DNA from 4 places in the Bacillus sp. S10(2024) genome. Region 3 is predicted to be linked to each of the others. Evidence: riboswitches for the same ligand, from Rfam matches in the RefSeq annotation. Region 3 holds a riboswitch; each other region holds the start of a gene.
The links. A riboswitch is a leader RNA that binds a small molecule or an ion and turns the genes downstream of it on or off. The one in region 3 is predicted to bind S-adenosylmethionine.
Positions count from the first base shown of each region.

Region 1 (8,391 bases), 1.3 Mb from region 3:
TTCATATTCTTTTTGAAACCACCGAATTTTTTGTTCTTCTACTAATTGAATTAAACTTATATCCAATTTTCTACTAATGACAATAATATCAGCTTCTTCTTGTAATAAAGGAGCGATCTTAAATGATGCGACTCGTCCACCACCAATGAAAACAACACGTTTATTCTTTATTCGCACCGTTAATGGATACATATACACTCTCCCTTATCATTTCTTTTGTACGTTTAATGAGCATATTTTGAAACACCAGATTTTTACTTAAATAAGGACATAGCACAATATGAGAATGGTTGTATTTCCGAACCGTTTTTTCAATTCTCTTCATTAACAATCCTGTGAATAAAAGATACGGAAAAATAACAATCGGAGCATTTGTTATTTGAACAAGTTCACGCAGCTTCTCTTCAAATTGTGGCTGAGCTGCCGCTAAATAACATACTTCGACCGTTGCTACTTCACCTGCCTCTTCCAACAATAGCGCGATGTCCCTAACATCTCTTAACGTTTCCTCATCACTACTCCCTCTTGCTACAAGTAAAAGAGTAACTCGTTTTCCAATTTCCTTAATTCCGCTTCCATCTAAAACTGCAGTAACAAGTTCACGAGAAACTCCAAATGGATTTCCATATGAAATAGACACATAAGGAAATTGTTTTTGTAACTGTCCTAACACCTCAGGAATATCTTTTTTCACATGAACTGCCGCTAATAAAAAGACAGGAACAATCACAATTTGTGTTGCCCCTTGTTGTACACAAGCTGTAACTCCCTCTGCAATAGAAGGAGATGCTAATTCTAAAAAGCATAATTCCTGAATAGGAACTGGTATACGCTCCATACACGATGTAACAAAAGCAGTCGCTTCTTCACACGCTTCCTGTAAACGACTGCCATGACAAATATAAAGTACTGCTTTCATGTTAAAGCACTCCACTAAGTGGATACGAATGTTCAAGCGTTTGTTCAAACCAATGAATTTTCTCGCGAAAGCGTACAACTTCACCAACTACAATCATACTCGGATTTTGAATTCGCTCCTCTTCCGCTATAGATACGATACTTCCTAATGTGCCTGTAATTGTACGCTGAGATAATGTTGTTCCCCACTCAATCATCGCTACTGGTGTGTCTTTATTTTTTCCATATTTCAAAAGCTGTTCACATATATACGGAAGATTACTTACCCCCATATAAACAGCAAGTGTATCGACGCCCTTCGCTAAGTTTTCCCATTTCACTTCCTCTTTTGCACCTTCTTTACGGTGTCCGGTTACAACTGCAAAACTTGTGCTAGATTCGCGGTGTGTGACAGGAATTCCTGCATAAGCAGCTGCTGCAATCCCTGCTGTAATCCCTGGAATAATCTCAAACGGAACACCATGTTTCACCAATTCCTCTGCTTCTTCGCCGCCTCTTCCAAATACAAATGGATCCCCGCCTTTTAAACGCGTCACAATCTTTCCTTTCTTTGCATACTTCACTAAAAAAGCATGAATCGTTTCTTGCTTCATCGTATGGTAGTTCGGAAGTTTCCCGCAGTAAATTAAATCCGCTTCTGGCTTTGCATAAGAAAGCAATTCTTTATTCACAAGGCGATCATATAAAATGACATCTGCTTGTCGAATACATTTTACGCCTTTCACAGAAATTAACTCTGGATCACCAGGTCCTGCACCAACAATGTACACTTTCCCCATACTTCCCCCTCATTTCTTCTATAATGTAAAACTTCCATCAGCAGAACCTTTTCTATTAATGGAAGTTGACAATTTTTCTTCTTACTTCTCGTTAATGCGGGATAAAACAAAAGCTGCACCTCTTCGAATCTTCTTTTTCTCGTATAAAGAAATTTCTTTCACTTCCGGCAAAGGTAAAAAATATTTTTCAAGTTCCACTTCAACGAGACGGAATGCTTGCTCTTCACTTTGCGCAACAACGACTACAGGGACAACACCATTTGCTAAAACCGCTTCAAAATGATATAAATCCATATTGTTCCCCCTCCTACGATGCAATCACTTCTTCTAAAATCGTATCTAATACTACTTGTAGATTCGTTACTCCAACACGACTAACAAATTCATAAAACGTTTCACTAGGGAACTTATTTTCCTTAAAATATGTTAAAAATGCAGTAAGAACATCGGGCAAGTCTTCACCATCTATTTTTCCCTTTAGCTTTTCATTGTAAGCACCGCCGTGGAGCAGGGTTCCACCTACATAAATTTCAAACGCTTCAACTATCCCCTTTTCTTTCGTTTTCATTTTGACACCTTGCAAGCCGATATCAGCAATTTGTCTTTGGCCGCAAGAGTTTGGACAGCCGACCATATGAATGCGAACAGGTACATCTAATACAAGCTGTGCGTCTAAATAATCTGCAATATTACGTAATCTTTCTTTCGTCTCCACTAACGCTAAATTGCAATACTCAATCCCTGTACAAGAAACTGCATAACCGATAAATGACTTTGGCACTGCAGAAATTGCTTCAAATAATGGTTCTTGCAATAGTTCATCAATATTTTCTTGCAGCACATTCGGAATAATAAAGTTTTGTGAATTACACGTACGAATTTCACCATTCCCATACTGCTTTGCAATTCTAGCAATCTCATACATTTCTTCTGCATGCAGACGACCAACTGGCACATTAAAACCAATATAGTATCGATTATCTTGTTTTTGCTTATGAACACCGTAAAAGTAACCAGCATTCCAACCTTTTAAGGCGCTTTCTCCTCTCTCATATAAAGGTCCAGTATATTGTAATAGCTGCTCTTTAAATTTTTCTGCTCCCCAATCTGCAACAAGAAATTTTAAGCGGGCAAAGTGGCGCTTTTCACGATAACCAAAATCACGGAATATCGTTGCAATCGCAATTGCTACCTCTTTCACTTGCTCCGGTAAAACAAATACATCTAATTCTTCCGCCAAATATGGCCGCGCTGATAAACCGCCTCCTACTTTTACATGAAAACCAATGATTGTCTCTCCGTTAACTTCTTTCGTTGCAGGTGTAAATGCTATGCAGTTGATCTCAGCATTTGCTGAATTGTACACATTTGAACTAATGGACATTTTAAATTTACGAGGCAGATTTGAAAATTCTTCATTGTGTTGAAAATATTCATATACCTCTCGCACAATTTCTTGTGTATCAAACAATTCATTTTCGTCAATTCCAGCGAGTGGATTCCCTGTAATATTACGTGTAATATCACCGCATGCACCAGCTGTCGATAAACCTACTTTTTCTAATCGCTCGAAAATGTCTGGAATTTTCTCAATTTGTAGCCAATGAAACTGAATCGCTTGACGCGTTGTGATATCAAGTACATCACGTCCGTAATCTTCTGCAATAGAAGCAAGAGCCTCCACTTGTTCATTTGTTATAATTCCAGATGGAATATTCACACGCATCATAAAATATCCCGCCTCTTTTGGGCGCTGCAAATATAGTCCTGCCCACTTAAAAGAATCCCACTCCTCTTTCGGAATAGACGCAAATCCACGTTCAGCATAATATGGAATATCTTTAAAAATTTCTAAACCGTCTTTTTCTAATTTCTTTTTCTCTGTTATATTTAATTTTTTATTGTTTGCCCACACTTTTTCATAACTCATCTTGTTCCCTCCCTAGATAAAGTGAAACTTTACTCAGTGGTGGTGCTTCATCCCCCACCTATTTTCTTTAGAAAAGCGGAAGCGCTCGTTCAGAATCGCAGGACACTGGAGTTGGAAAACGATCTTCTATTGATCTTGAGGTGGGGTCTTACTGCCCACGAATGGCGGGATAAAGCTTCGTTTTTGCAAATAAGCAATAATTTGCTGTGCGCACTCTTCAATCGAATAACGATGTGTTTCCACAATAACCTCAGCTTGAATTGGCTCTTCATATGGAGAGTCAATTCCCGTAAACTGCTTAATCTCTCCGCTTCTTGCCTTTTTATACAACCCTTTTGGATCACGCTTTTCACACTCTGCAATCGGACACTTTACAAATACTTCAACAAACTCATCTTGTTCTAATATGTCACGCACTTGCCTGCGATCTTCTCGAAATGGTGAAATAAATGCTGTAAGTACAATGCTTCCATTATCAACAAATAGTTTCGCCACCTCACCGATACGCCGAATATTTTCTGTACGCTCATGCTCGGAAAATCCTAGATCTTTATTTAAACCGTGACGAATATTATCTCCGTCTAATACATAATTACCAGTATTCTTCTCAAATAATTTGCGAGCTACCGCATTGGCTACTGTGGACTTCCCAGAAGCTGATAAACCTGTAAACCATAGAACAAAACTATGATTCTTATTTTGTTTTCGGCGTTCTTCTTTTGAAACAGATGCTGCATGCCAAGTAATATTTGTTCCCATCTATTTTCTCCCCTTACTTTGTCACAACTTCTTTTTGCAACCCACGTATTAAGACTTCTACTACTTCTTTACGACTAAACGTACTTGGTGGTAATTCTCCATTTCGTAAAAGCTCTCTTACCTTTGTGCCTGATAAAATGACATGTGCTTCTTTTCCATGCGGACATGTTTTTGTTGATGCCATTCCCTCACATTTTGCACAATAAAAACTATGTTCAAAAAAGAGGGGCGTAATCCCTAACTCTTCTACTGTAAAATTGTTAAAAATCTCCTGTGCTTCATACGTACCGTAATAATTTCCAACACCCGCGTGGTCACGGCCAACAATAAAATGTGTACATCCAAAGTTTTTCCTGACAAGTGCATGAAAAATCGCTTCACGAGGCCCCGCATATCGCATCGCCGCTGGAAATACCGCTAAGAAGACACGATTTTTTGGATAGTAGTTTTCAAGAAGAACTTCGTAACTTTCCATTCGAACATCAGCTGGAATATCATCTGACTTTGTTTCACCAACGAGCGGATTTAAAAACAAACCGTCAACAATTTCAAGAGCCGCTTTTTGAATGTATTCATGTGCCCGATGAACTGGATTTCTCGTTTGAAAACCGACGATTGTTTTCCAGCCACGCCGCTGAAACTCCGCTCGTGTTTCACTTGGATCTAAATAATAAGCAGCAAATTTTTCTTTTTCAATTCGTTTCACAAGCGTAATTGGTCCTCCTACATACACATTAGGACGATCATATAATTTCTTAACGCCCGGATGTTCGTCTTCTACCGTTTTATAGACAAGAAATGCCTCTTTTTCTTTGTTAGACGTGTACATTTCTTCAACTTGAATCACACCATAAGTCACACTATCTTTTACAAGCCTAACCTCTTCCCCTTCTTGTAATTCTTTCGCTTTTTCTTCTGTTATAGGTAATGTAATTGGAATGCTCCATACCTCTCCATTTGTTAATCTCATTTCCTCGACTACGGATGTATAATCACTTTCCCCTAAAAAACCAGTAAGCGGGCTATATCCACCGATAGCAATAAGCTCTAAATCACTTAATGCCACTCCATCCAGCTCAATTTCCTTTACAATATGTGCTGTTTCATATGTTGTATCAATTCGATTCACTAATGTTTTTCTATCACTCATTCTCTTCTTCTCCTTTTTTATCAGCCTTTATTGATAATGCAGACCACATTCCGTTTTTGTCTTTCCGGCCCACCGTCCATCTCTTAAATCGCTGCCTTCTTGCACCTGCACAGTGCACGTTTCACATCCGATGCTCGGATACCCAATATCATGAAGTGGATTGTATGGCAAATTATACTTGTATACGTAACGCCAAACTTCCTTCCAAGTCCAATGAATAAGCGGACAAATTTTAACAGATTGAAATCGATGATCTTGATTAACGAACTGCGTATTTTTTCTCGTTTCAGACTGCTCTCTTCTCAAACCTGATATCCATGCTTTCCTACCTGTAAGTACTTCTTCTAACGGCTTAATCTTTCTTAATTGACAACAAAGGTTTGGATTATTTTCCCATAATTTATTGCCATGCTCTTTTGCTTGTTCTCCAAGCGTAAGTTCTGGTTGTTTTTCAATAATATTCAACTTAGGATATTGTTCTCGTACTTTTTTGATTAAGTCGTACGTTTCTTGAAAATGAATATTTGTATCTAAAAATACAACATTTGCAGATGGATTTACTTGGTTAATAACATGCAATAAAACCATTCCTTCTATCCCAAAGCTGCATGCATACACAATATCCTTCCTATAATGTTCATAGGCCCAGCGCACCGCTGCTAAAGCACCTTTCGTTTCATCATCCTCCGGAAATGAAACAAAATGATTTTTCCAAGTTTCATACGTTAACATCGTTCTCCCCCTTCATATAATTCATACAAAAAGACGGCTTTAATCTAATAAAAATAGATTAAAGCCGCCTCTAGTTTTTCTAGTCAGCATGCTTATTTCAAACGTACTTTTTCACTTTTTTCAAGTTGAATCACTTTACCATCTTGCACAACAATTGTAATTGAGCCATATTTCATATCAGCAAGCATCGCTTGAATCTTACTTACTACTTCCTCAAATTGTCCGCGCTCCCCCATGAACAGCCCCTCCTTTTTTCATAAAAAAAATCTTTCCCATTTCGAAAAGACTGTTCCGGTAACGTATCTACCTTATCTTCCAAAATGGATTCCATTTTGCTGGAAGTAGCACCTTACTTTTATAAAGTAGGTTGCCGGGCTTCTTTGGGCCAGTTCCCTCCGCCGCTCTTGATAAGAATTTAATTATATTTGCATTTTAACACAATTCTGATTTTTTTCAATCCTAGTTTTCCGATAAATTTTATTTTTTTTTAAAAGAAGGCATTGTTCAACTAACCATCGGTGGGGGATGAAAAAGCCTCCACCGATGGAAGTTTCACTTTATACAAATTCCTTTACACGTATGCGATCATTTCCGATAATATTATCATACGATTCCCTCTCAACAACAACATGAGAGTTTCCGTTTTCCACAAACACAACTGCCGGTCGACGAATGCGATTGTAATTATTTGCCATCGAATAACCATATGCTCCTGTACAAGAGATAGCCAAAAGATCACAAGAAACAACTTTCGGGAGCGCTACATCCCAAATGAGCATATCCCCGCTTTCACAACACTTACCTGCAATGGAAACAACCTCTTCAGCAGATTCATTCGCTCGATTTGCTAGCAATGCTTCATAACGAGCTCCGTAAAGTGCTGGTCGAAGGTTATCTGTCATGCCACCATCAACCGATACATACTTGCGAATGCCTGGAATATCTTTAATCGCACCCACTGTGTACAAAGTTGTTCCTGCATCCCCAACAATACTACGACCTGGCTCTACCCAAATTTCTGGAAGTGGATATCCACACGCTGTAAACTGCTCGCGTACCGCATCTGTTACTGCTTGCACATATTCACCAAGAGCAAGCGGTGTATCTCCTTCCGTATAACGAATTCCAAACCCACCGCCTACATTTAATACAGGAGCTACGTAATCCATTTCTTTTCTCACTAATTCTAAGAATTTGTGAAGCACTTCAATTGCACGAACAAATCCTGCCGTTTCAAAAATTTGCGATCCAATATGAGAGTGAATTCCTAACACATGATAATTCGATTTTTCTAATGCATTTTTCATTGCTTGTAATGCATGCCCTGTTGAAATACCAAAGCCAAACTTAGAATCATCTTGACCTGTTGTAATATATTCATGCGTATGCGCTTCTACTCCCGGAGTCACACGAAGCAGAACACTGGCAACTTTCCCGTATTCTTTCGCTAAATCATGCAATACTTCTAGTTCCAAAAAATTATCTACAACGAAACACCCGATGTTAGCTTCTAATGCCATTCTCATCTCTTCTTCTGTTTTATTGTTGCCATGAAAATGGATACGTTCAGCTGGAAATCCTGCTTGCAGCGCTGTATATAACTCTCCGCTAGACACAACATCAAGTGACATATTTTCTTCCGCAGCTAATCGGCACATTTCCATGCACAAGAACGCTTTGCTTGCATATGCTACTTGGTAAGAGAACCCACACTCTCTAAAAGCACGATGAAATGCACGACATTTCTCACGAATTGTTGCTTCATCATATACATAAAGAGGTGTACCATATGTCGCTGTAAGTTCAGTAGCATCGCATCCCCCAATTTCTAAGTGTCCTTGCTCGTTAATTCGGCTTGTGCCGTGTAAATACATGTGAATTCCTCCCTTTTTCTCAAAAACATCTATATATCCATTTTAATTTTTCGACATATAAGTCGTTGCTATGCAGAATACAACATAAACGCTACTTGCTTCTTCCTTTTGTTTTAAACATCGCATGTGGTAGGAAACGCGGCCAAATGCCCTTGACACCCCCTAAAAAGAAGGGAGGTTTTTTTGTCGTTCTTTTCACATATATATTCCATGCCTTAGTTGTTCATATTATCCCTAATTAGGTAAACA
Region 1 is NZ_JBFLUR010000002.1:2,087,102-2,095,492, forward strand. It holds gene AB1280_RS10720 (NAD(P)-binding protein) at 1-192, opposite strand, end outside; gene AB1280_RS10725 (sirohydrochlorin chelatase) at 161-919, opposite strand; gene cobA (uroporphyrinogen-III C-methyltransferase) at 921-1,697, opposite strand; gene AB1280_RS10735 (DUF3906 family protein) at 1,779-1,991, opposite strand; gene AB1280_RS10740 (nitrite/sulfite reductase) at 2,005-3,627, opposite strand; gene cysC (adenylyl-sulfate kinase) at 3,754-4,386, opposite strand; gene sat (sulfate adenylyltransferase) at 4,400-5,536, opposite strand; gene AB1280_RS10755 (phosphoadenylyl-sulfate reductase) at 5,564-6,268, opposite strand; gene AB1280_RS10760 (YezD family protein) at 6,361-6,504, opposite strand; SAM riboswitch class I at 6,574-6,682, opposite strand; gene lysA (diaminopimelate decarboxylase) at 6,826-8,142, opposite strand.
Region 1: linked by a shared signal. The riboswitch ahead of AB1280_RS10760 (YezD family protein) and the one ahead of AB1280_RS17040 (ABC transporter substrate-binding protein) in region 3 are both predicted to bind S-adenosylmethionine.

Region 2 (8,413 bases), 670 kb from region 3:
TTCACCGCCAAATTCAATTGGCTCCATATTCTCTAGCAATTCCTTCTTACCATATAATACGCCGATACCTGTAGGCCCGCACATTTTATGAGCGGAGAATGCATAGAAATCACAATTTAAATCTTGTACATCCACTTTCATATGAGGCGTACTTTGTGCACCATCAACGACCATGATTGCACCATTTTGATGGGCGATTTCTGCGATTTCTTTTACAGGATTAATCGTTCCAAGCACGTTTGATACGTACATGATAGAAACGATTTTCGTATTTGGTGTAATTGTTTGACGAACATCTTCAATAGAAATGGTTCCGTCTTCTTGAAGAGGAAGATATTTTAGTATTGCGCCTGTTTTCTTCGCAACTTGTTGCCAAGGAATGATATTACTATGGTGCTCCATGTAAGAGATGACAATTTCATCGCCTTCTTTTACATGTTCCATACCGTAACTTGCCGCAACTGTATTTAACGCCGTTGTTGTACCGCGTGTAAAAATAATTTCTTCCATCGATTTCGCATGAATAAACTTACGAACTTTCTCGCGTGCACCTTCATACGCATCGGTTGCTTTCGTACCGAGCGTATGAACACCGCGATGCACATTCGAGTTGTACTCTTTATAGTAACGTTCTAACGTTTCAATGACTTGAATTGGTTTTTGAGAAGTTGCCCCGCTGTCGAAATAAACAAGTTGTTTGCCGTTCACCTTTTGATCAAGAATTGGAAACTGTTTGCGTATTTCATGAATATCCATTAGCGAACTTTCCTTTCGATTACCTCAACAAGCTGTGCTTTTACTCCTTCAATTGGAAGCTCATTTACTACAGGTGCTAAGAATCCATGGATGACTAGACGCTCTGCTTCTTTCTTCGGAATACCACGGCTCATTAAGTAGTATAGTTGTGTAGGATCTACGCGTCCTACAGAAGCTGCGTGACCTGCCATTACATCGTCTTCATCAATTAAAAGGATTGGATTTGCATCACCGCGTGCTTTTTCATTTAACATAAGAACGCGAGAAGATTGCTGTGCATTTGATTTAGATGCACCGTGCTCAATTTTACCAATCCCGTTAAAGATAGATGTTGCACTATCTTTTTGAACACCGTGTTTTAAGATGAAACCTTCAGAGTGTTTACCGAAGTGAACAACTTTTGTTGTAAAGTTTTGCGTTTGATTGCCACGGCCGATTGTTACTGTTTTTGTATCAGCAAATGAACCGTCGCCCATTAAGTTCGTTACGTTCTCAGAAATTGTGTTTCCATCGTTCATAAGACCTAATGCCCACTCAAGACGGCCGTCTCGTCCAACTACGCCGCGGCGGTTTACGTAAGATGTCACGTCTTTCGCTAATAAGTCAACTGCACCAAATTTCACTTGTGCGCCTTGCTCTACAATGACTTCCGCCACGATATTTGCAATACCTGTAACAGTTTCATTTGCCACGTAGTTTTCTACATATGTTGCAGAACTATTTGCATCTGCAACAAATAATACGTGGTTATAAACATTTGCTTCTTCGCCGTCTACTAAGAATACAGCTTGAAGCGGTGTTTCAAGAACAACATTTTTCGGAACGTATACAAACGCACCGCCATTGATTAGTGCAGCATGAAGTGCTGTTAAGCGATGCTCGTCAACTTTCACGCCGTCCTTCATTAAGTACTTTTGTACTAGTTCAGCATGCTCAGTTGCAGCTGTTACGATATCTGTTAAAATAACGCCTTTTGTTTTTGCTTCTTCTGCTAAAGAAACAAATGCAGTTGTACCAGTGCGTTGTACAAGTACGTTATTATTTTCATCAATTATATTTTTCACTGCTTCTGGAAGTTCTTCTAAAGAACCTACAGGCTCTTGCTTTGTAGTTTTACCTTTGCCGATAAAATCCCATTTATCAATTTTCGTTTTATCTGGCGTTGGCATTGGAAGTTCAGTTGCTTTAGCAAGAGCTTGTAAGCGAAACTCAGTCAACCAAGCAGCTTCATTCGCTTCGCTTGCAAATTGACGGATAGAATCTTGATCGAAAGGTAATGTACCAATTGTCATGTTTATGCTCCTCTCTTACGCTTCTTGCTCTTCTGTTTCGTCTTCAATACCTAGTTCTTTTTTAATCCAGTCGTAACCTTCAGCTTCTAAACGTTGTGCAAGCTCAGGGCCTCCAGATTTCACAACACGACCATTCATCATAACGTGTACATGATCTGGAGTGATGTAATTTAATAAACGTTGGTAGTGCGTGATCATTAAGCAACCGAAATCTTCGCCGCGCATTTCGTTAATACCTTTAGATACAACTTTTAATGCATCGATATCAAGACCAGAGTCAATTTCGTCTAAGATTGCGATTTTTGGCTGAATCATCATTAATTGAAGAATTTCGTTACGTTTTTTCTCACCGCCAGAGAAACCTTCGTTTAAGTAACGTTGTGCCATTGATGGATCCATTTCTAGGAATTCCATATTTTTATCTAATGTACGGATAAATTTCATAAGAGAAATTTCATCGCCTTCCGCGCGTCGTGCATTAATTGCAGAACGTAAGAAGTCGGCATTTGTTACTCCGCTAATTTCACTTGGATATTGCATTGCTAAAAATAGACCAGCTTGTGCACGCTCATCTACTTCCATTTCTAATACATCTTCACCGTCGATGATGATGCTACCTTGTGTTACTTCATATTTTGGGTGACCCATAATTGCAGAAGATAAAGTTGATTTACCCGTTCCGTTAGGTCCCATGATTGCATGGATTTCTCCACCTTTTACTTCAAGGTTTACACCTTTTAAAATTTCTTTACCATCAATTGATACATGTAAATCTTTAATCGTTAATGTAGAACCAGCCATCTCTATACCTCCAATAATTCTCTATATACATTTTAAAAATTCCTAAAACGTTCACATTCTCATTTTATTCTCATTCTAATTTTATATCAAATAAAATGATATCGCAAACGTTAAAAAATGTAACAATTTTTCTACAAATACGAACAGGAATATTCTGCACATTATATTATGATACACCTTTCTTCCTAATTATATAAAGAAAAAAGGGCCGAGAAATTCCAGCCCTTTTTTCACCTTATTCACTTACAGGAAGCACTGCTCCTTTATATTCTTTCTTAATAAAATCTTGAATTTCTTTTGAATGTAATACTTCTATAAGTTCTTTAATTTCTTTTCTGTTTTCATCCCCTTTACGAACAGCGATAATATTTGCGTAAGGAGAATCCGATCCTTCAATTGCAATTGCATCTTTTGTTGGATTTAATTTTGCATCAATTGCATAGTTTGAGTTAATGAAAATTGCATCACCTTCATTGTTCTCATATAACTTTGGTGTAAGACCTGGTTCAACATCCGTTTTAAATTTCAAGTTTTTCGGATTTTCTACAATATCTTTTTCTGTCGCTTTTACAACATCTACGCCATCTTTCAGTTTAATAACGCCGCCTTTTTGCAGAAGTGCTAACATACGTCCGCGCTCTGATACGTTATTACTCATAATTACTGTTCCACCACTTGGAAGGTCTTTTAAACTTTTGTATTTCTTAGAGTAAATTCCCATAGGTTCTAAATGAATTTTTCCGGCATTTACAAAGTTATATCCTTTTTCTTGGATTTCCTTCTCTAAATACGGAATGTGTTGGAAATAGTTAGCATCAAGTTCTTTACTAGCTAACGTTTGGTTTGGTAGTATATAGTCTTGGAATTTTTTCACTTTTAATGTAATACCCTTTTTTTCTAACAATGGTTTCGCTTTTTCTAAAATAACCGCATGCGGTACGTTAGAAGCACCCACTACAAGTGTTTTCTTATCTTTTTCGCCGCTACCACAAGCAGCTAATGCAAATACAAATACAGCAATAAGTGCTGAAAATAATACCTTTTTCATATTCTGACACCCTTTCTTTTCTAAATATTCTAAATAGTTTTTTTATAAAAAGTCTTCGTCTGAGACGAAAACTCTTCTTTATCTTTTATCAAGTCGCTTCGTAAAGAAGTCACCAAGCACTTGAATAATAAATACGATTACAAGCACAAGAATTGTTGCCATGAGAGTTACATCGCTATTGTTGCGCTGGAATCCTTCTAAATAAGCAAGTGTCCCAAGACCGCCTGCACCAACTACTCCAGCCATCGCTGTGTAGCCCACAAGTGCAATCGCCGTTACTGTAATACCCGAAATGAGTGCTGGCAAAGATTCTGGTATCAGTACTTTTAAAATAATTGTACTCGTCTTTGCCCCCATCGCTTTCGATGCTTCGATGACACCTTTATCAATTTCACGAAGGGCAATTTCAACCATTCTCGCATAAAACGGCGCCGCTCCAACAATTAATGCTGGCAGTGCAGCACTTGCTCCAAGAATTGTGTTTAGAAGAAACTTCGTAAACGGAATCAGTAAAATAATTAAAATAATGAACGGGATAGAACGGAAAATATTTACAAACGTACCGATTATAACATTGACTGGTTTGTTCTCCCATAAATTATCTTTTCCTGTAAGGAACAGTAATAACCCTAGAATAAGACCAAATACAAATGTTGCCAGTGTGGCAATTGCTGTCATATATAGCGTTTCCCCGGTAGCTTCTAGCATTGTATCCCAATCGACATTTTGAAGCAGATTATCCATGTGCAATCACCTCCAGCTCGACTTGCTCTTGTTGAATCGTTGCAATTGCTTTTGCAATCACATCTTCGTCGCCATTTAAGTGGACAATTAAGCTTCCATACGCCCCGTTTGCCGTTTGTGCAATATTCCCTTGCAAAATGCTCACTTCCACTCCATCTTGCTTCATTAAATCTTGTAAAACTGGTCTTTCTACTGCTTCACCAATAAATTGCAGTTTCACGACCTTTCCTTCCGGATATTTCTCTTCTAAATGCTCGATTGCTTCATCCGCATCTTCAGAATCTGTTATTTGCTTAACGAAGCGCTTTGTAATGTCTTGCTGCGGATTACGAAATACATCTAACACGCTGCCACTTTCAACAATCTTCCCTTTTTCCATAACTGCAACGCGGTTACAAATTTTTTGAATGACATGCATTTCATGTGTAATAAGTACAATTGTTAACCCAAGACGCCTATTAATATCGAGAAGCAAATCTAAAATTTGATCTGTTGTTTCTGGATCTAACGCTGACGTTGCTTCATCGCACAATAATACTTTCGGATTATTCGCTAGCGCTCTCGCAATACCAACGCGCTGCTTTTGTCCACCACTTAGCTGAGATGGATACGCATTTCCTCGCCCTTCTAAACCAACAAGACGAATTAATTCATCTACACGCTGATCTCGTTTCTCTTTTGTCACCCCAGCAATTTCAAGCGGGAAAGCAATATTTTCACGAACAGTTCGTGACCAAAGCAAGTTGAAGTGCTGAAAAATCATCCCGATTTCTTGACGTGCTTCGCGAAGTTCCTTACCTGTAATTGCCGAAATTACACGCGCTCCAATCGTAATCTTTCCAGACGTTGGTTTCTCCAACTGATTAAACAAGCGAATTAACGAACTCTTTCCGGCACCACTATAACCGATAACGCCGAAAATCTCGCCTTTTTCTATTTGTAAATTCGCATCATCCACAGCAGTAACATCACCGTGTTTAGAACGATATATTTTCTTTACATTCTCCAATATGATCATAGATGTCACCTCTTTTTTAATTAAAAAGCGTAAGCGGCTCGTTCAGCTCTGATCGGCTAAGGTTCTCGCGCACAAAAGATGCTTTTTATCTTTTCGTGCGGGAGGTTCTTAGACGCGAGGAGCTAGCCGTTGAAGCTAGATTATAAAAGCGTAAGCGGCTCTCCGCCATCACTATAAAAACGTTTTGTTGTTCAAGCATCCTCCTTACACCGAGACAACAAAAAAACCTTTCTGCTTTAAAATGAGCAGAAAGGTTTATATACATAAATTACTATTATCCTTTCCTCTCATCTCTCAAAGCATTCGCTTTGCAGGAATTGGCACCATTTCAACATAAGTTGACGGTTGCCGGGTTTCATAGGGCACAGTCCCTCCACCTCTCTTGATAAGAGAAAATCAGATATAAATTTCGTCTGATTTTATCGTTATGAAGTTTTCGTTATTTTATGTTTTGAATTGTATCAACGCATGAAATAGATGTCAACAGAAATTTTTAGCAAAAAATAAACTTTCTGAAAGTTAAGCGCCAACTCTTAACGGTTTGCAAATATGAAATACCGATTCTAATAATAACATCGTTCGATAAGTCCCTTTATATGTAATCGCATTTCGGCGCAATAGCGACTGCAAGCGGACTTGCCCTGTAATCAACAATCGCAAATCTGTTTCTTGAAAACAAACAAGCTGTTCTGTTCCCACCGCACCATTTATAAGTTCAATTTTCTCTCTTGAAATATTTAATGAATAACATTCATCTTGGAAAGTAAAACAAACAATCTTCTCGAATTGTGGTAATAATGGTTCTAAGTGACATTGCGTATCGGCATATGTTACAAATGATTGAAGCAGTGAATACAATTTCATCTTTATCACACTCCTCATATCACGTTTTACATATAACCATTCCATTTTTATAACGCGCTCTCCTGTATCATTCTCTCGACAAAAGCTGTACCAAAAAACATTTATTCCTTACTATTTCCCAAGAAATATGTCGAGGCGGCAAAATTTTTGCCGCCTATTGTAATTCCATATATAAATATTCCACAGATTGAAATGCATATATTTTCTTTACAAGCTGATTCTTCTCAAATATAAGTAAACACGGAACACTTTCAATTTGATACTCCCGCGCAAAATGCGGTGCATAATTTACATTCAGCATTCCAATTTCTAAATGAGACAACGCTGCCTCAACAACCGTTAACATTTTTTTCGCAAGCTGACACGTACCACACATTGGCGTATATACGTATAACACCGTTTTTTCTTGGTCTCTAACTGCAGCTTCTGCTTCATGTCCTGTCCAATCAATCATTGTACCATTCCTTACCGTAAAAATTCTGTATAGACGTCAATGTCAGCTCCCCATAAAACGTTCGCTAAATGAGATGACGGTGCAGTCGCAACCTCTCGATACGAACGGTCGATGTAAATATGTTCAGCATGTGGAAATTCTCGGCGAAACTGTTTGCGTAATTTCTCTCCTGCATCATCTGCATCCACAAGAACATATACTTCTTTATCATACAGCTGGTCAATGAGTTCATCCATTTTCGACAAACTAATTGTACCATTTGTACAAACAATTTCCACCGGTTCTCTAATAATCGTTTCGATCTTTCTCTTATCTGACTTACCTTCAACAATAATTACTTTTTCCACATAGACCACTTAGCATCACCCGATCAGCATATACTATGATACAACCTTGTCTTTAGTATATAGTATATTCGATATTTTAATGTTGTTTCCTGTTTATTTTTGTGATTAAAAGCGGAAGCGGCTCGTCTAGAATGTGCGGGGGATGGAGCTTCTGACGTAGAGGTGCAGGAAATGGGCCCTGACCGCTTCTATGCATGGCCAGATGTTCTTGCGCACCTAAAAAGAAAGGTCTTTTTGTTGGTTTTTCAATCGGCATTTCATATAATACAAATACCTTTAAAAACCGCACAACTAAAAAAGACAGCTCTCAGCTGTCTTTTTTAGATTAGTCTTGATTAATCATTTCTTCGTATTGTTCTGCAGTTAATAATTTCTCTACTTGACCTGCATCTTCAAGCTCAACTTTAATCATCCATGCACCTTCGTATGGAGACTCGTTAACAAGCTCTGGCTTGTCATTTAAATCTTCGTTTACTGCTACAACTTTACCTGCTACAGGCGCGTATAATTCAGAAACTGTTTTAACAGACTCTACACTTCCGAATGGCTCGTCAACTGCAATTGTTGCACCAACTTCAGGAAGTTCAACGAATACGATATCTCCTAATTCGTGTTGTGCGAAATCTGTAATACCGATAATAACTTGGTTGCCTTCAACTTGTACCCATTCGTGTTCTTCAGAGTAACGTAATTGTTTTGGAATGCTCATGTCTGTACCTCCAATGAATGTTATTAATTATGTAAAAGCACCTTATTGGTACTTTTTCCACACGCTTTCAAATTGCTCTTCGTTAAAGCCAACCGTTACATCATTACTGCCTGTTACAATTGGTCGTTTGATTAACATGCCATCAGAAGCGAGCATGTCCAACATTTCTTCTTCACTTGCATCTTTTAGCTTTTCCTTTAACCCAAGCTCGCGGTAACGCATTCCACTTGTATTAAAGAATTTCTTTAGTGGTAATTCACTATTTTCATATATACTACGAAGTTCCTCCTTAGAAGGTGGATTTTCAACAATATGAACCATTTCATACGCTACATCATTTGCATCTAACCATTTTTTTGCCTTTTGGCATGTTCCACATT
Region 2 is NZ_JBFLUR010000002.1:4,028,477-4,036,889, reverse strand. It holds gene sufS (cysteine desulfurase SufS) at 1-756, opposite strand, end outside; gene sufD (Fe-S cluster assembly protein SufD) at 756-2,048, opposite strand; gene sufC (Fe-S cluster assembly ATPase SufC) at 2,064-2,849, opposite strand; gene metQ (methionine ABC transporter substrate-binding lipoprotein MetQ) at 3,085-3,897, opposite strand; gene AB1280_RS20415 (methionine ABC transporter permease) at 3,976-4,641, opposite strand; gene AB1280_RS20410 (methionine ABC transporter ATP-binding protein) at 4,634-5,659, opposite strand; SAM riboswitch class I at 5,944-6,051, opposite strand; gene AB1280_RS20405 (hypothetical protein) at 6,179-6,523, opposite strand; gene AB1280_RS20400 (thioredoxin family protein) at 6,678-6,977, opposite strand; gene AB1280_RS20395 (toprim domain-containing protein) at 6,989-7,333, opposite strand; gene gcvH (glycine cleavage system protein GcvH) at 7,650-8,033, opposite strand; gene AB1280_RS20385 (arsenate reductase family protein) at 8,076-8,413, opposite strand, start outside.
Region 2: linked by a shared signal. The riboswitch ahead of AB1280_RS20410 (methionine ABC transporter ATP-binding protein) and the one ahead of AB1280_RS17040 (ABC transporter substrate-binding protein) in region 3 are both predicted to bind S-adenosylmethionine.

Region 3 (8,413 bases):
AGGAGAGATTTTACAGTATACAGAGATGCTTGAGGACGCAAGAAAATATGCGTTAGACCGCATGGTTGAAAATGCCGCAGCAATGGGCGCAAATGCAATTATTATGGTTCGTTTTGATTCAGGAAGCTTGAGTCATAATATGAGTGAGATTGTAGCGTATGGTACAGCTGTTATTGTAGAAAAGGTTGAATAGTATGTGGAAAGGTATTGTAATCTATTTTTTTGTACAGATCATTATTTTCCTTCTTATTTTACTAATGGCTAAGAGAAAAGATAAAAGATTACAAGATAATCATGGTACAGAAGTGCCCAATGGGTATGTATTTACAGGAGAAATATACTTTGATCCAACTACGAGAGAGAAATATGAAGTATATTATAACAAAATGGATGGGAAAAGATTTCATAAAAAATGTTTTAATGAAAATAAAGAAATTATAAAGTAGCCCTTTAGACGAAAGTTAAAAGGGCTACTTTATTACTATCTGTTCGAATTTTTATGATATATATAGGTGTACTTTTAGAGTGCACCTTTTACTTTGGCATTTTATATTCTTTTTTCGTTCCATCTGTAAAGACAACTTCTAAGTCGAATTTTTCATAGTCTTTGTCCAGTTGGAATACATCTACTACTTGATTAATGACATCTTCATCTTTTGTGTCTTTATCAAATTTTAGTTGTTGTAATAGTGGAGTGAGCTTTGTTAATGCTTCATCTCCAGCTAGCTTTTCATTTGTTTTACTATCGTCTAATTTTACCTCGGGCTTGTCACTTGCTGTTTTATGTTTATAGTCAGCTTCGTAGTCTTTCTTTGTATCTTTGTAGTTTGCTTTTAAATCAAATTCATTAAAGCTTAATTTTAAATCTTGGTTAGCTGCTTGTTTTCCACCTTCTGTCGTTTTCTTATCAGTAGTTGTATCCTGTTTCTTAGGTGTACAGCCTGTCATTGCAGGTAATAGCATGAATGCCAAAAGGATTGAAAATAAAATTCTCATTTTGTAAAGCCTCCTTAGTTGTTTTCAAATAAAGTTTTTCCAATATTTATCTTTTTATGTAAGGGAAAGGAATATTTTTTTATAATAAGAAGATGAAATATAAAGAAAAAGTGATTGTTCCAAAGAGCTAGAAAATGCCATGTTTGTGGGAGCAATCACTTATTTTTTGCTAGACACCCTGTTATTGCAGGAAACGGCATGAGTACGAAAAGATTTTCTAATTTCTATGTGTCGAAGAGAGAAATATCGCAATTTAAATCAAAAAATATATGGAATATTTGTGTTAAATTGGAAACGCAAAGGGAGTGGTGAGTGTGCAGAGGTATGGTGAACTATTAAAACGTGCAATTGATTATATGGAAAAGCATATTGAGGAAGAACTGACTTTAGAAGAAGTAGCTTCTTATTGTGCTATGTCTATGTATCATTTTCATCGGGTTTTTCAAGATAATATTGGAATGAGCGTCAACTCATATATTCGGAAGAGACGATTAACATATGCAGCACAGGCATTAGTGATGACAAATCGATCTGTATTAGATATTGCAGTGCAGTATGGGTTTTCCTCACAAGAAGCATTTACTAGAGCCTTTAAAGGTATGTTTCATTTACCACCGAAAAGGTATCGGACATATTTTCAATCATTTTATATAGCAAGGGAGGGCGTTTCAATGCAAAAAGGATTACCGAAAGGATGGGTGTTAAGTGGAAGTCACCCTGGAGAATATGAAATGGGAATAGACTATGAAACTGTTCATCAAGGAAAAACATCAGCTTATATAAAAGCGAAAGAGGATGTTACACATGGTGGATTTACAACACTTATGCAAATGTTTAAAGCTGATAAATACAAGGGAAAACGTTTGCGCCTAACGGCATTTATTAAAAGTAAAAGTGTGAAAGATTGGGCAGGACTGTGGATGCGTGTGGATGGAAAAGATACAGAGCCATTAGCTATGGATAATATGCAAAATCGTCCAATTAAAAATACGACAAACTGGGAGCCTTATTCAGTTGTGCTGGATATAAAAGAAGAGGCGATCGGAATTGCATTTGGCATTTTATTATCAGGAGAAGGCTGCATATGGGCGGATAGTTTTCGATTAGATGAAGTTGATGAAAAAGTGGCATCAACGGACTTAGCGGAAAACTTTTATGAGACTCTTTCTGAAGAACCTACGAATTTGCAGTTTGAAGATATAGAAGAATAAGAAAGGGTGAGAAAGAACACATGTGGAAAATGTTATTCTACTCAATATCGGAATTATTGAAATTAGAAACCCCTTTTTACTTCTTTATATGGTTTTTTGCACTATTTACAGTTGGCATGTTAAGTGAAATATTAGGAGTAATAGGGAAAAACAAGCCAATTTTAAAATCTCTATTTAAGGCTAGTATAGAATGTTTACTTGGATTAATTATTTGTATCGGTATTGGTATTCTATTATTTCGTATTATTCATTTCATATTCCCGGGTCAAATTGAACCTTATGATGTTGCCTATGGAAGATGGCTAGCATTTATTGCATTAACCTTATTTTCAGTTATCGGATTTTTAGTGAAGATTACAAAACAAAAAACAAGGATATGGTTGAAACCAGCGGGAGTCATTGTTCAATTTTTCTTGTTTAGTATAAGTGTTTGGGGAGCAATTACTATTTTTCATCCATCTTTACATATGAGTCTGCTAGTCACACTTTTATTTAGTTCTATATTAACTGTATTCCAGTTTCTTGTTTGTTTATACGAGTATCGGTCTTGAATATTTCTAAATAAATGTAAGTGATCCCTTTCATTTAGAAGACAAAGCTTATATGGTGCGTTAAAAGAAGACGGAGAAAATTATTCAAGCGGCAATCGAGTTAGTAGAAGAAAAAGGTATCCTTAAATGGGATACCTTTTGTATATTACTTTTCGATTCTTGCCCATTTAAAGTTTAATGGACCTGCAAAATCAACCTCAACGATACCTTTTACATAAGAGCGCTGTAAATAAGATTTTCCGTTTTGATATAGAGGTGAGATTACCGCATCTTTAAATAAGATTTTTTCTGCTTGTTTTAAAGCTTCCCAGCGTGCTTTTTCATTACCAGCGAGATCTGTTTTTACTTTTTTGATTAAATCATCAAATTCCTTATTAGAATAATGATCTAAGTTGTATGGATTACCGGTTGTGAACAATTCTAAGAATGTAATTGGATCAGCAAAGTCTGGACTCCAGCCATCGATACCAATTTCATAATTGCCTTGTAATAATAAAGTTACTTGTTGCTTACGAGGCTGTGGTTTTAATGTAACTGTTAATCCTTCTAAGTTTTTCTCAAGTTGCTCTTTTAAATACGCTCCTGTTTTCTTTGATAAATCCGTATCGCTTGTTAAAAGTTCTAGTGTAATTTTATCTGGTCCAAGTTCTTGTTGTGCTTGTTTCCATAATTTTTGAGCCTCTTTTGGACTTTCTTTTGTTAAGTCACCATTTTCAGCGCGGAAGTCTTTTCCGTTCGGTCCTTTTGCAAAGTTTTTTGGAATAAGCGAGTAGACTGGAAGAGAGCCATCATTCAATAGAACATTTACAAAAGCTTTTTTATCGATTATTTTATCAATAGCTTGGCGAGCATTAATGTTTTGTAGTACTTTATTTTGTTGGTTCATGCGTAAAAATTGTACACCGACAGCTGGTCGTTCTTTAAAATTAGAATCTTTACGGTATTTATCAACTAAATCAGATGTTAAAACAACACGGTCAAGTTGTTTAGATTCGTATAGGTTTACCTCTGTTGATTTCTCTTTCACGATATTAAAGTTAATTTCTCCCAACTTTACAGCATCTTTATCCCAATAGTTTTGGTTTTTCTTAAATTGGTAGCTTTGTTCATGTTTCCAATTCTCTAATGTAAAGGCCCCATTATAAATTAATGCGTTAGACTCTAAAGCGTACTTCTTGCCTTGTGATTTAAAGAATTCTTCGTTAACAGGCAGGAATGTTGGGAACGCTGTTAAACTAATAAAGTAAGGCACAGGGCGGTCTAACTCTACTTCCAATGTTTTATCATCAATTGCTTTTACACCTAGTTGATCAAACGAAAGCTCCTTATTGTTAATCTTTTGCGCATTTTTTATGTCAAAGAATAAGAAAGCATATTCAGAAGCTGTTGCAGGATCAACAGCACGTTGCCAAGCGAATACGAAGTCTTTCGCTGTAACAGGTGTTCCATTGGACCATTTTGAATCTCGTAAATGAAACGTATATTTTGTTTTATTTGCATTAACATCATGAGATTTTGCGACACCAGGAACAGGTTTGTTTCCTTCTCCAAGGTTATATAAGCCTTCAAATACGTTTCTCATCACTTGCCCAGAATCGGTATCTGTTGCACGTGCCGTATCCATCGTACGAATTTCAGTAGGAGATGCTAAGTTAAGTACTTGTTTATCAGGTGCTTTATCTTTTGCTTTTGCATCGTTCGCGTTATCTTTATTATAGCTACCGCATCCTGTTAATAATAAGCTTGCTCCTAAAACAGATGCGACAGCAGGTAAAAATTTCTTTTTCATGTTTTGTTCCTCCCTAAATTGTTTGTTTTTTTGTTGGCCAACAATTATGAGGGAAATAAAAATTCCCTCTTTTCGTATATAAAAAGAGGGAATTGAGTGTTTATAAATGTGCGCACATTTATAAACAAAGTCCCTCATTCTATCTTTCAAGCAAATTGCTTGCAGGAAGTGGCACAGTATTCGCAAGCGAACCTGTTGCCGAGGTTTCACAGGGCCAGTCCCTCCACCTCTCTGGATACAATGAGTAAACATAATAAACAAGTTTTAAATTTTGTGTTGCTTTGATTATTCAAAATACTACCACTGAGATAAAAACATTGTCAATTAGGTTATTAATATTTCGAATTTTCAGTTTAACAAAAAGCAAAGTCATCAAACATCTGCTTAATGACCTTAAATCCCTAAAATTAAATTGCTTTTCCACTAGCTTTTTTATTTGTTGCTTCAATTGCCTCTTGTATCATGTTCATAAAATTATTTTCATATAATACTTTCAAACCTGCTGCAGTTGCGCCGCCGGGTGTTGTCACTTGCTCACGAAGCATAGCAGGATTGTTTTCACTTTCTAGCATAGAAGCAGACCCCGTAATCATTTTAATTACGAGATGCTTTGCAGTTATCTCATCGATACCATACCGTTTTGTTGCTTCAATTAAGCTCTCGGCAAAATAGTAGAGAAAGGCAGGGGCGCTTCCTGTGACAGCTGTTAGTTGATGAATTTCTTCTTCTGTACATAATTGTGCGTCTCCAATACCTTTTACGAGCATTTGCAAAATTTCAAGGTGTTCTTTGCTTACAAAAGAGCCTGCTGTATATAAAGAAATGGATTTCCCGATTGTAGCAGCTGTATTTGGCATAATCCAAGCAACGGCAGCACCTTTAGGAAGCTTTGGTTCTAAATAAGAAGGTCCAATACCAGCTGCAACTGTTACAATAAACTGATTGCTGACAAGTGGAGAGAGTTCAGTTAACAGTTGTTCATGCGCTTCTGGAGGCATTGCTAAGACGATAACATCAACATCTGCCGCATATTGTTTCCAATCTGTTGTTGTAGAAACAGCATACTTTTCACGCAACTCTGTAAGCCTTTCTTGATTTCGTTGATTGGATACGATAATCTCAGCAATGTGCTCTTTACTTGTATGAAGAAGCCCAGCAAAAAGGGCTTCAGCCATACGACCTGCACCAATAAACAGTACTCTTTGTTTCTTTTGCATATTTTTTGATCCTTCCTGTAGGAAATGTATTGCTAAAACGATAACATTGATAAAAGAGAATTGTAAAAAGAAAAGGCTTGTATACAAAAAAATCCTAGTTTCAGAAAGTAGGATTTCCGAAACTAGGATATATCATTAAGCTTTTGCCAAACCAAGTAGAACAGCCCCACCAATAATTAAAGCACTACCAAGCGCGATAAATACCATTTGACGTTTTGTTTTCTTTTCACCTAAGAAGACAATTGCACCAAACGTTGAGATGACAATCCCTGTTTGAGATAATGAGAAGCTTGTTGCAACGCCAACTCGTGGTAAGGAAAGAAGTAAGAATAAGTTTCCTGTTCCCCAAAGTAGACCAGATACGATATTACGAATTGCATATTTGTTAAATGGCTTATGCTTAAATGTCAGTATAACTGCTCCAACAAACATACCAACTGCTTGAGGTAAAATAGCAGACCAGCCATCGATATTGTACCAACGAATAATGATTACATACATAAAATAACCAACAGTCGAAACAATTAGAGTCAGTAACCCTTTTTTCAATTGTCCCTGCGGTTGTGCATTTTCTTTATCATCTAAAGAAGTAAAAACAACACCGACTACGATTAAGAGGATTGCAATCGTTCCCATAATGATTGTAGTAGTAGTTGTCCATTCATGAAAGGCAATAACCCCAAAGATAGAAGTAGCTACAAGCTGCATGCCTGTTGAAATGGTAACTGTTGTTGAAACGCCTAATGTTTGAACTGTTTTTAATTGATTGACTTGTCCTAAAGCCCAAAATAAACCTGAAATAAAGCCAATAATTAATATAGTTAAAGATAGTGCTGGTGTTGTAAATGCATACATAATTGTTGCGAAGAATAGAGCGCCAATTGTCATACCTACCGTTTGGCTATATGCACCGCCACCCATTTTTACACTTACCAGTAAAACATTTCCCCATGCTAATGCAGGAAGAAGTGCTAATAAAATGTCCATTACAAGACTCCCTTCTTGTTATAGCAATAAAATATATGTAGTTCTAATGATTGGTAATTTTCCACTTAAGAAGTGATCGTTAAAACGATGAAGTAGTGATGTTTATAAGGAGAACGCAGTCATTATATAAACGCGTTTTCATATCTCCTTTTTTGGCACCTTCATATAATAACAGGAAAGAGTCTCTTTTAGAAAGTAAATTCAAATAGAATGTATATTTCTATGAATATGAAAATTGTAATAGTTTATGTGGAAATTTGAAGATATAATAAATTATAACAATTTGGATTTTTTATCCATTTAAATTGATGGAGTACGGGGAAAATAGAATATAAAGGGGATGTAAGCTGTGGAAGGTTATGTATTGCAAGAACAGAAAACAAATAAGATTCAAGTGGTAAGAGCAGATATAAGTCATGTCGAAGGGATTGCCAAGGTTTGTACAGATGGATGGCTAGCGACATATGAAGGTTTGCATAGTCAGGAATATATTGATCGTGTCATTGAAGAATACTATAATCATGAGCGTATTCATAAAGAAGTACTGACGAATAACGAAAATTGGTATGGATGGTTCGTCGCATTGGAAAACGAGAAAGTTGTTGGAGCAATTGGGGGAGGCACAACAGGTGAAAAGTGTGGAGAAATCTTTGTCCTATATTTAGATCCGAATCGAAGAAGAGAAGGAATCGGGACATTGTTGGTAGATTATTTTACAGAAATTCAAAAAGAAAAGGGGATTGTAGAGCAGTGGGTGTCGGTTGCCGAGGGGAATGAAAAGGGAATTCCCTTTTATGAAGCAAAAGGATTTGTAAAACAATCTGAACGCCCGAGTCAGGGAAGTACAGAAGAAGAACCGTCTGTATCTTACCGGTATTGCCGAAATATATAGTAAAATAGCCTCTGCTAAAGAGGCTATTTTACATTTGCATGTTCCTTTTGTTCGTAGTGCACAATCTGATTATTGTGGAAAATAGAAGTATGGTCATATACGCCTTCTTCTTGTAAAACCGTGGGTAAAAAGTGCTTTGTTAAAGTGTTTGTTCCTCTATTTTCTTTAGATAAAATCCAAGAAATGTGTTTCCAGTCTAAAATTCCTTCAGCTACTTTTTTCGGAGTGTGATAAGAAATATGAGCTGGGAAGGTAGCGGTAAAAAGGTACAATCCACTGGAATTTGTATTGTCAGTTGTCCATGATAATGTTCCTTTATACATGACTTCTTTCTCCGTAAAATGTAGTCCTGTCTCTTCCTCAATCTCACGTAGAATGCATGCCATTGGCGTTTCCGTTTCTATCATTTTTCCACCAACGCCATTCCACAAGCCTTGTAGCGGTGCTTTTTCCCGATTTAGCATTAGTATTTCATCGCCGTTTCGGATAAAACAAAGTGTTTGGTTATACATATAATTTCCCCTTAGTTTCTATAATTCTACATAAACGTCTAATTTCCATTTCATTTCGCGGGAAATAATATAAAAAACAGTAGCTTTGTCGAAAGCTACTGTTAGAAAGAAATTACCTTTTTATTGATAAATTGAATGAGTAATAAAAAGACAATTGACATACCGACAGTTGTAAGAACGAGTGCCCAGGCAAGCGGCATGTTACTTGCATCAATTGCCATATAAATTGCGGTTGGAATCGTTTGTGTTTTACCGGGA
Region 3 is NZ_JBFLUR010000002.1:3,358,188-3,366,600, reverse strand. It holds gene AB1280_RS17065 (YbjQ family protein) at 1-193, shown strand, start outside; gene AB1280_RS17060 (hypothetical protein) at 195-446, shown strand; gene AB1280_RS17055 (YusW family protein) at 535-996, opposite strand; gene AB1280_RS17050 (helix-turn-helix transcriptional regulator) at 1,353-2,207, shown strand; gene AB1280_RS17045 (hypothetical protein) at 2,228-2,758, shown strand; gene AB1280_RS17040 (ABC transporter substrate-binding protein) at 2,904-4,547, opposite strand; SAM riboswitch class I at 4,684-4,789, opposite strand; gene proC (pyrroline-5-carboxylate reductase) at 4,955-5,764, opposite strand; gene AB1280_RS17030 (GRP family sugar transporter) at 5,900-6,751, opposite strand; gene AB1280_RS17025 (GNAT family N-acetyltransferase) at 7,101-7,643, shown strand; gene AB1280_RS17020 (NUDIX hydrolase) at 7,667-8,155, opposite strand; gene modB (molybdate ABC transporter permease subunit) at 8,257-8,413, opposite strand, start outside.

Region 4 (8,413 bases), 900 kb from region 3:
CTTGCGGATCGCCGCATTCCATGACAAGCGGATGATGCATAAATAATAAGTCTCCAGCTGTTCCTTCAGTAAGAAACTTATCAAGCACTTCGTTAGTTGGAAAAACAGCTAGAAAGACATTGCGAACAACAGCTGCTCCTTTTATCATGAGCCCATTAAAGTGTGTCACGAAATCATCTTCAAAGAACTCTTGCCAAGGAAATGAAATTGGATCATAAGCAGCTGGGAGGAAACGGCTAAACCCAGGATCTATTCCGTATTTGTGTACGGAAAATAACGTATTCAACTGATATTCTAGTTCTTGAAGTTTTGGCATGAGGAAAACCTCCTTTGGGAAAATGTATCAATTTAATTATATGGTTTAATGAATTTTCTGTATATAAAAATCGAATCGATTTATAAAAAAAGAATGCTACAATAGAATAATCGTGATATAGGTAGGAGGAAAAACAATGAATGTGACCGTAACGGACGCAGCATATGCGAAAATGAAAAAGATAATTCCAAGTGAAGCTAAATATATAAAATTATTTTACGATACAGAAGGATGCGGCTGTGTGATGAGTGGGATTATTGACTTAGTCGCTGCACTAGAAAAAGATGAGCAAGACGTGGACATTCCATCAAACAAGTTTCAGTTTATTGCCGATCGAACGAAGCTTGTTTTTATGGATGATAACTTGACTGTTGATTTTTCTGAATCTGGGGGAACCTTTCAATTAAAAAGCCCGAGTCAATATTATAATCCGAATATGAAATTGCATGTTCGGGTGTAATTCATGGAAGAGAAGAAAGCAGATCATCTTTGCTTTCTTCTAATTTATTCCCAAACATAAAATATCAAAAATTAACGAATATTATTTATGGTAATTTCTTAGTGAAAAGTGAAATTAGGCGTATTTTATTGTGGAATCTATGTCATGTTTCTTTTCTTTATTTCTTCTAATACTTTTTAAACGAATGAAAATCATCAACATAACGAAAGTAGTAATAGAAGTGTAAAAGGAGAATTTTTGAATAGCTGTTCCTGGGTATGATACTTCCATTTTACCTTTTTCTTGGATCGGTACTTCTATCAATCCGTTGTTAGACATTTTTATCGGAACTATTTTGTTGTTAATTTTCACCTCATAGCCTTTGTAATAAATCATTGGAAGTTCTAAGACATCTTTATTCTTTGCATCAAAATTTATATAAAGCTCATTGCCTTCCTTTACTATATGACTTAGTTTCGTGGTATGATTTCTTGTTTTCACTTCGTCTTTCTTTCGAGATTTTAAAACATCGATCTTTGTAACAGAAGGCAGGTATTCAGAACCTGCACCTATATTGTATGAATCTTTAAAAGTTTGCTCTCCTCTAAATTGATTTTGGTCATGTATACGAAAATCTTTATAATATTGAGCTATTGTCGATGTATTACTGAATAATAGAGAAAGAACAATAACTAGCAAACCGATTGAATGATATTTTTTCTTAATAGCATAGCCTATATAAACAGAACAGCTAAATGCCATTAATAATGTTACAAGTGCAAAAAGTCTAAATGTGAATTGTATAACGTCTAGCATATGGAAGTGTTTCCATGGGAAGTAGTTTGTTGTCATTAGTAAAAATATCATTGCGATTAATAAGCATTTGTCAGCAAAACTTATTATTGCATTTTTCTTTTTAATGTTAAATCTATATATTAATGGTAAAAATAAAACGTATCCTATTCCTATAATTGCAGAACCTTTATTGTTTAATATAATGCTTTTGCATAATTTTCCTAGTGAATACATCGTATCGCCAGGTGTTGTAAAAGTATATGTATTGAGATAGAAGGTATTCGATGCCATTTGCTCTACCATTGGAAAAATAAAAAAAGCTGATAGTAAGATTGTTACTCCGCCAGCAATAACAAAATAAATTATTTTTGTTTTATCCTCCCAGAGTCTATTAATTGAAAAGAGCAGGAAGAGCAGTAACATGCAAAAAGCTAATACACTTGATAAAACATGAGTATAAATCATTCCAGTGAACCCAATCGTTAAAATGTACCACTTTCTTTTCTGTCCATATAAAATTTCATAAATTCCATACAATATAACAGGAAGAAAGATAAACGCCAATGACTCCCCAAGCGCAGCTCTTTGATAAACATCAAATGCTCTATAGAGTGAAAAGACATACAATATAGTCATAAAGCTTGATGAAGTTACTTTTTTACTCATTTTATAGACACAATAATAAGTTACGCATGCTGTTGCTATTGTATAAATTATTATATAAGTTCTATAGGAAACTACTAAACTGTATCCTAAATTCAATAAAATAGCCATTGGAAATAGAAAAAGGTTAGAATAAAACCAATTTGTTGCATAACCATATCCATTTAAAAAGGTACTATCAATGTAAAATGGGTATTGAGATGTTTTAATTGCTTCAGCTAATCCGAATATGCGATTAAAATGGAATCCTATATCATCTCCTGCCAATACTAAATCTTTGTCCCAAAATAAATTCATTTGTATAATAGTACATATGAATATAAGGGCGATGATAGCGGAGAATGCTAAAGCATCTTTTTTATTAACCTTTATTAACTTCACGATTTTTATCCTCCGTATATTTTGATTTATACATATCATGGAAATATAAGGTTATTTTACCAAATTTATATCAACAAATAAACAGCGAATATTTTGTCGAATTTATGAATGAGAAGAAAAAAAGGTATTACTTATAAAGAAGAGGAAATGTTTGAGTGCTATATTTATCCCGCATTAACGGGCAGTAAGCCCCCCACCTCAAGATTGAGAGAAGCGAAGAAGATAGGTAGGAGTAGTTCAATGGTCCTATGGTTTGTAAAGTCAGAAAAAACGTTACTTGTAAAAGAAAATATATCAAAATAAGAAAGCAGAGTAGATCTGCTTTCTTATTTTTTGATTTTCGGTAATAAAATAAGATACAAAATTGCTATAACAAATGGAATCCAGTTAAGAAAAGGGAAGCGGAAATAAGTGACGAGAATCATACCGGTGAGAAGAACGCTGAGGACGGCATAGAAAACGCTATGCTTAGGTGTATACCAATATAACGTTAAGCCGACGAGAGCCGGGATAAGGAAATGAATAAGAGCGATGAGAAAGAAGAGCAATGGAAGTCCCTCCTTTATTGTGTACTTACTATATAATATCCACATTTTGTTAGAATGATATCTTATTTTATAAAAAAATGTTTGAAAAAACGACACAATTCGACTCGTTATTTGCAAGAGATTTTTTGTATAATGTTATTTCTTAAATTCAATTTAATAATATAAACACTATCAAAATAGTTGAAAATTTGTAAATCCATTTAAACAGCTGGTATGGAGAGATGATTTGTTTTTGTATTGCACGTGGTAGGGAATCGATTACATACTTTTACCCACTTAAAAAAGTGGTTTTTACGTTGTTTTTTAATTGGACGATATTTGATATAGAGATTTTGCAGTAGAGGAGCCAGAACATGATTAGCATGTCGTTACAAACATTTAAAGTACAAACATATTATATTTTAGCACTGATGCTGTTAGGCTGGACATTTACTCCGTTTTCTCCGCACTTTTTAGGAATCGGTCTTGGTTTTCTCGTGAGCACATATTGTGTTTGGATTTTAGGGCGCCGCATTGAAAAAATCGGAGAGAGCATAGTAAAAAAAAGTAAGTCACCAACTCTTGGTATGATAAACAGATTTGCAGCAGCAATACTTGGTGCCATTATTATGTACGAGATTGAGCATCATATGGTGATGTGGGCATTTGCTGTTGGGATTATGGGCGGGTATATATTAATTGTGATTAATTTAGCATATTACAGTATGAAAGATGTGAAGAAATAGGGAAGAGGCTTGCGAGATTACTCGTAAGCCTCTTTTATATGTAAGTATGCGCAATTACAAGAAAACATGGGCTTTGTCGGTGAATACTTGTTTTCTTGCAGTCACAACATACTTATTCACATTAAAGTCAGGTTAAGCGATTGGACCGCCAAGGTTTACAACTGTTTCAGAAACAGTATCAAATTTCTTGAAGTTTTCTTTGAACTTATTTGCAAGTTCAGTTGCTTTTACTTTGTAAGCTTCTTTATCAGTCCATGTTTGTTCTGGCATTAATACTTCATCAGGTACACCGGGAACATGAAGTGGTACTTCAAGACCAAAGATATCATGTTTTGCTGTTTCAGTGTTGTCAAGCTCGCCGTTTAACGCAGCTTGCACCATTGCGCGTGTATGACCTAAGTTCATACGTTTTCCAACGCCGTATTCGCCGCCAGTCCAGCCAGTGTTCACTAAGAATACTTTTGCATCATGCTTCTCGATCTTTTCACCAAGCATTTCTGCGTAGCGAGATGCATCAAGTGGTAAGAATGGAGAACCAAAGCATGTTGAGAATGTTGCTTGCGGAGAAGTAATACCGCGCTCAGTTCCTGCTAGTTTACTAGTGTAACCGCTTAAGAAATGATACATAGCTTGCTCTTTCGTTAATTTACTGATTGGAGGCAACACGCCGAATGCATCAGCAGTTAAGAAAATAATTGTATTAGGATGACCTGCAACGCTAGGTAATACGATGTTATCAATTGCATCAATTGGATAAGCTGCACGTGTATTTTCTGTTAATGCAGTGTCATCGTAATTTGCAATGCGTGTATGTTCATCAATTACAACGTTTTCTAAAACAGAGCCGAATTTAATTGCGTCAAAGATTTGTGGCTCTTTCTCACGAGATAAGTTCACACATTTTGCATAGCAACCGCCTTCAATATTAAACACACCGTTATCAGACCAACCGTGCTCATCATCACCAATTAATTTACGGTTTGGATCAGCAGATAATGTTGTCTTACCTGTTCCAGATAAACCGAAGAATAAAGCAACATCGCCTTCTTCGCCTACGTTTGCAGAGCAGTGCATAGAGAAAATGTCTTGCTCTGGAAGTAAGTAGTTCATGATAGAGAAGATTGATTTTTTCATTTCACCAGCGTATTCTGTGCCGCCGATTAACACGATACGCTTTTCAAAAGAAACGATAATAAATGTTTCTGAATTTGTGCCGTCAACTTCTGTATCTGCTTTAAAGTTTGGTGCAGATACAATTGTGAACTGTGCATCATGATCTTGTAATTCTTCTTCAGTTGGACGAATGAATAATTGGTGCGCAAATAGGTTATGCCAAGCATATTCATTAATAACTTGAAGAGGAAGACGGTAGTTGCGGTCTGCTCCTGCAAATCCTTTGAATACGAATAGTTCTTCCTTATCTTTTAAGTATTCTAGCACTTTTGTATATAATTTATTGAAATGTTCTTCAGAAATTGGTTGGTTAACAGATCCCCAAGCAATTTTGTCCGTAACAGATGCTTCGTCTACAATAAATTTATCTTTCGGAGAACGTCCTGTATATTTTCCTGTTGAAACAGAAACTGCGCCAGTAGAAGATAATTGACCTTCTTTTCTCATTAATACCTTTTCCGTTAATTGCGGAACGCTCAATTGAACCTGTGCATTGCTTCCGTTCAATAGTTCATGTAATCCAATTTGGACATTCGCAGTACTCATATTTATATACCATCCTTTATTTGATTTATGAATATTCATCGTAATCCCCACCAAAAGTATAACACAATCATATAAATAATGTATACTATTTATTTGTTTTTGTTTGTGTTATTATATTATTTTTTTCCATAAATTTCTGGTATGAAAAACTTATAGGAATATGTGTATTTGGATTGACAAATGAAAGTCATTTCTTTAGTATAGTTGAGGACGGATACTCTCTTATCCCGAGCTGGCGGAGGGACAGGCCCGATGAAGCCCGGCAACCTCACTTGTATGGACAACAAACAAGTGAATAGGTGCTTAAACCTGTGCGAGGCGAATTGTCTCGAACGATAAGAGCGAAGGGCAAAAAGCAGTATGCAAGTAGCAAATACAACCTTTCCTCTATTAAGGAAGGGTTTTTCTTTTGCACTTGTGTGGGAAAATACATGAATGTCGCAGTTTGTGGCAAATTAAGGATGAGTTCCGTACAATATATACAATTACTGTAGGGAGGTTTACCACATGACAAAAAAACGTCATCTGTTCACATCTGAATCTGTAACTGAAGGACATCCAGATAAAATTTGTGACCAAATTTCTGATTCAATTTTAGATGCAATCTTAGCAAAAGATGCAAACGCACGTGTAGCTTGTGAAACAACAGTAACAACTGGTTTAGTATTGGTAGCGGGAGAGATTACAACTTCTACTTATGTAGATATCCCAAAAATCGTTCGTGAAACAATTCAAGGAATCGGTTATACTCGTGCAAAATACGGATTCGATGCAGAAACTTGCGCAGTTTTAACATCTATCGATGAGCAATCTGCTGACATCGCAATGGGTGTTGACCAAGCGTTAGAAGCACGCGAAGGTCAAATGACTGACGAAGAGATTGAAGCAATCGGTGCTGGCGACCAAGGTTTAATGTTTGGCTTCGCATGTAATGAAACAAAAGAATTAATGCCACTTCCAATCTCACTTGCTCACAAATTAGCTCGTCGTTTAACGGAAGTTCGTAAGGATGATACATTACCATATTTACGTCCAGACGGTAAAACACAAGTAACAGTTGAGTATGATGAAAATGGTAAACCAGTTCGCGTCGATACAATCGTAATTTCTACGCAACATCATCCAGAGATTGCTTGGGAACAAATCGATCGCAACTTAAAAGAATTTGTTATTAAACCAGTTGTACCAGCTGAATTAATCGATGAAGAAACAAAATTCTTCATTAACCCAACTGGCCGCTTCGTTATCGGTGGACCACAAGGGGATGCTGGTTTAACAGGTCGTAAAATTATCGTAGATACTTACGGCGGATATGCTCGTCACGGCGGCGGTGCATTCTCTGGTAAGGATGCGACAAAAGTTGACCGCTCTGCAGCATACGCAGCTCGTTACGTTGCGAAAAACATCGTAGCAGCAGGACTTGCTGACAAAGCAGAAGTACAACTTGCATACGCAATCGGCGTAGCACAACCAGTATCTATCTCTGTTGATACATTCGGCACTGGTAAAGTATCTGAAGAAGTACTAGTAGAACTAGTTCGAAGCAACTTCGATCTTCGCCCAGCTGGTATCATCAAAATGTTAGACTTACGTCGCCCAATTTACAAACAAACAGCAGCTTACGGCCACTTCGGACGTACTGATGTAGATCTATCATGGGAACGTACAGACAAAGCTGAAGCTTTAAAAGAGCAAGCTGGTCTATAATAATAGGAAGAAAAAAGCTTTGCGCGTGTGCGCAAAGCTTTTTTCTATTTATGGGAATACATAAAGTTTTCTCTTGCGTATTTTAAAAATAAGCAAGAATGTTTGACTATGTTATATGGTCGTTTCACAAAAAATGCGGTTGGTTTCATTCATTTTCATATCAATAAGTCAAACGTTATTTATTGAATGTTACTTTCCCTTTAACACCATCCACTTTTATCTTATCGTTTTTAGCACCTAAGATTGTTACGTTTTTTTCAATACTATTTATATCGGCTGATCCATCCCCAATCTTAGCCCGTACTGATCCATTAATATCTTTAATAACAACTGCCCCATTATTATTATCGACATTGATGTCAGATGACACATTGGAAATATTAATTTTCCCATCCCTATTTGTTACACTAACAGTCCCCTTAACATTGGAAATGTCTATATTTCCATTCACATTAAGAATGTTTATATCTGAATCCAATTTAGAAACTGTAATAGCTCCGTCTCTATGGTTTTCTTTAAATTCCACTTTTACGTTCTTAGGTACTGAGAGTTTCACATCAACCCAAGTTTCACTACTACTAAAGAATTGCCCATCAAAAGAAGTATTTAAGTTGGCGACTCCATTTTTTTCTGAAAGGTCTAGTTTTAATTTGTCTATGCTGATTCCTTTTGCTTTTGCATGAATAGAAGCTTCTATTTTATCCGATGTAGAATTTGTTGAAATATCAATATTACCATTACGATTATCTAATGTTAATTTTTTAACATTAGAGGCTGATAGTTCCAGTTTTTGTTCCTTTGTTTCACTTTCAGAACTAGAACAGCCAGTAAGGATTAAAGTGATTAACGTACAAAAAATAATTAATTTTTGCTTCATTTTGCTTTCCTCCAGTCTTTAAACAACATCTCTTTTCACAAAAATGGGATACGAAACTAAGTGCATGATGAATAGATGAATGAAGATTAATACAAGAGCAAAGCTTAAGGACATTCCTTCTACAGGTGGACTCTCGTATATAAAATTCGATAAGTCTGTATTAGAGAAGATAAAATATTGTGTCCAACTGAAACCTTTTAATGAAATGCTCATAACAAAACCTGTAATTGTTATTAAAAGAGA
Region 4 is NZ_JBFLUR010000002.1:4,260,210-4,268,622, forward strand. It holds gene AB1280_RS21650 (Nif3-like dinuclear metal center hexameric protein) at 1-316, opposite strand, end outside; gene AB1280_RS21655 (iron-sulfur cluster biosynthesis family protein) at 453-776, shown strand; gene AB1280_RS21660 (hypothetical protein) at 891-2,594, opposite strand; gene AB1280_RS21665 (hypothetical protein) at 2,921-3,142, opposite strand; gene AB1280_RS21670 (ATP synthase subunit I) at 3,496-3,867, shown strand; gene pckA (phosphoenolpyruvate carboxykinase (ATP)) at 4,000-5,586, opposite strand; SAM riboswitch class I at 5,806-5,928, shown strand; gene metK (methionine adenosyltransferase) at 6,094-7,293, shown strand; gene AB1280_RS21685 (hypothetical protein) at 7,469-8,170, opposite strand; gene AB1280_RS21690 (ABC transporter permease) at 8,189-8,413, opposite strand, start outside.
Region 4: linked by a shared signal. The riboswitch ahead of metK (methionine adenosyltransferase) and the one ahead of AB1280_RS17040 (ABC transporter substrate-binding protein) in region 3 are both predicted to bind S-adenosylmethionine.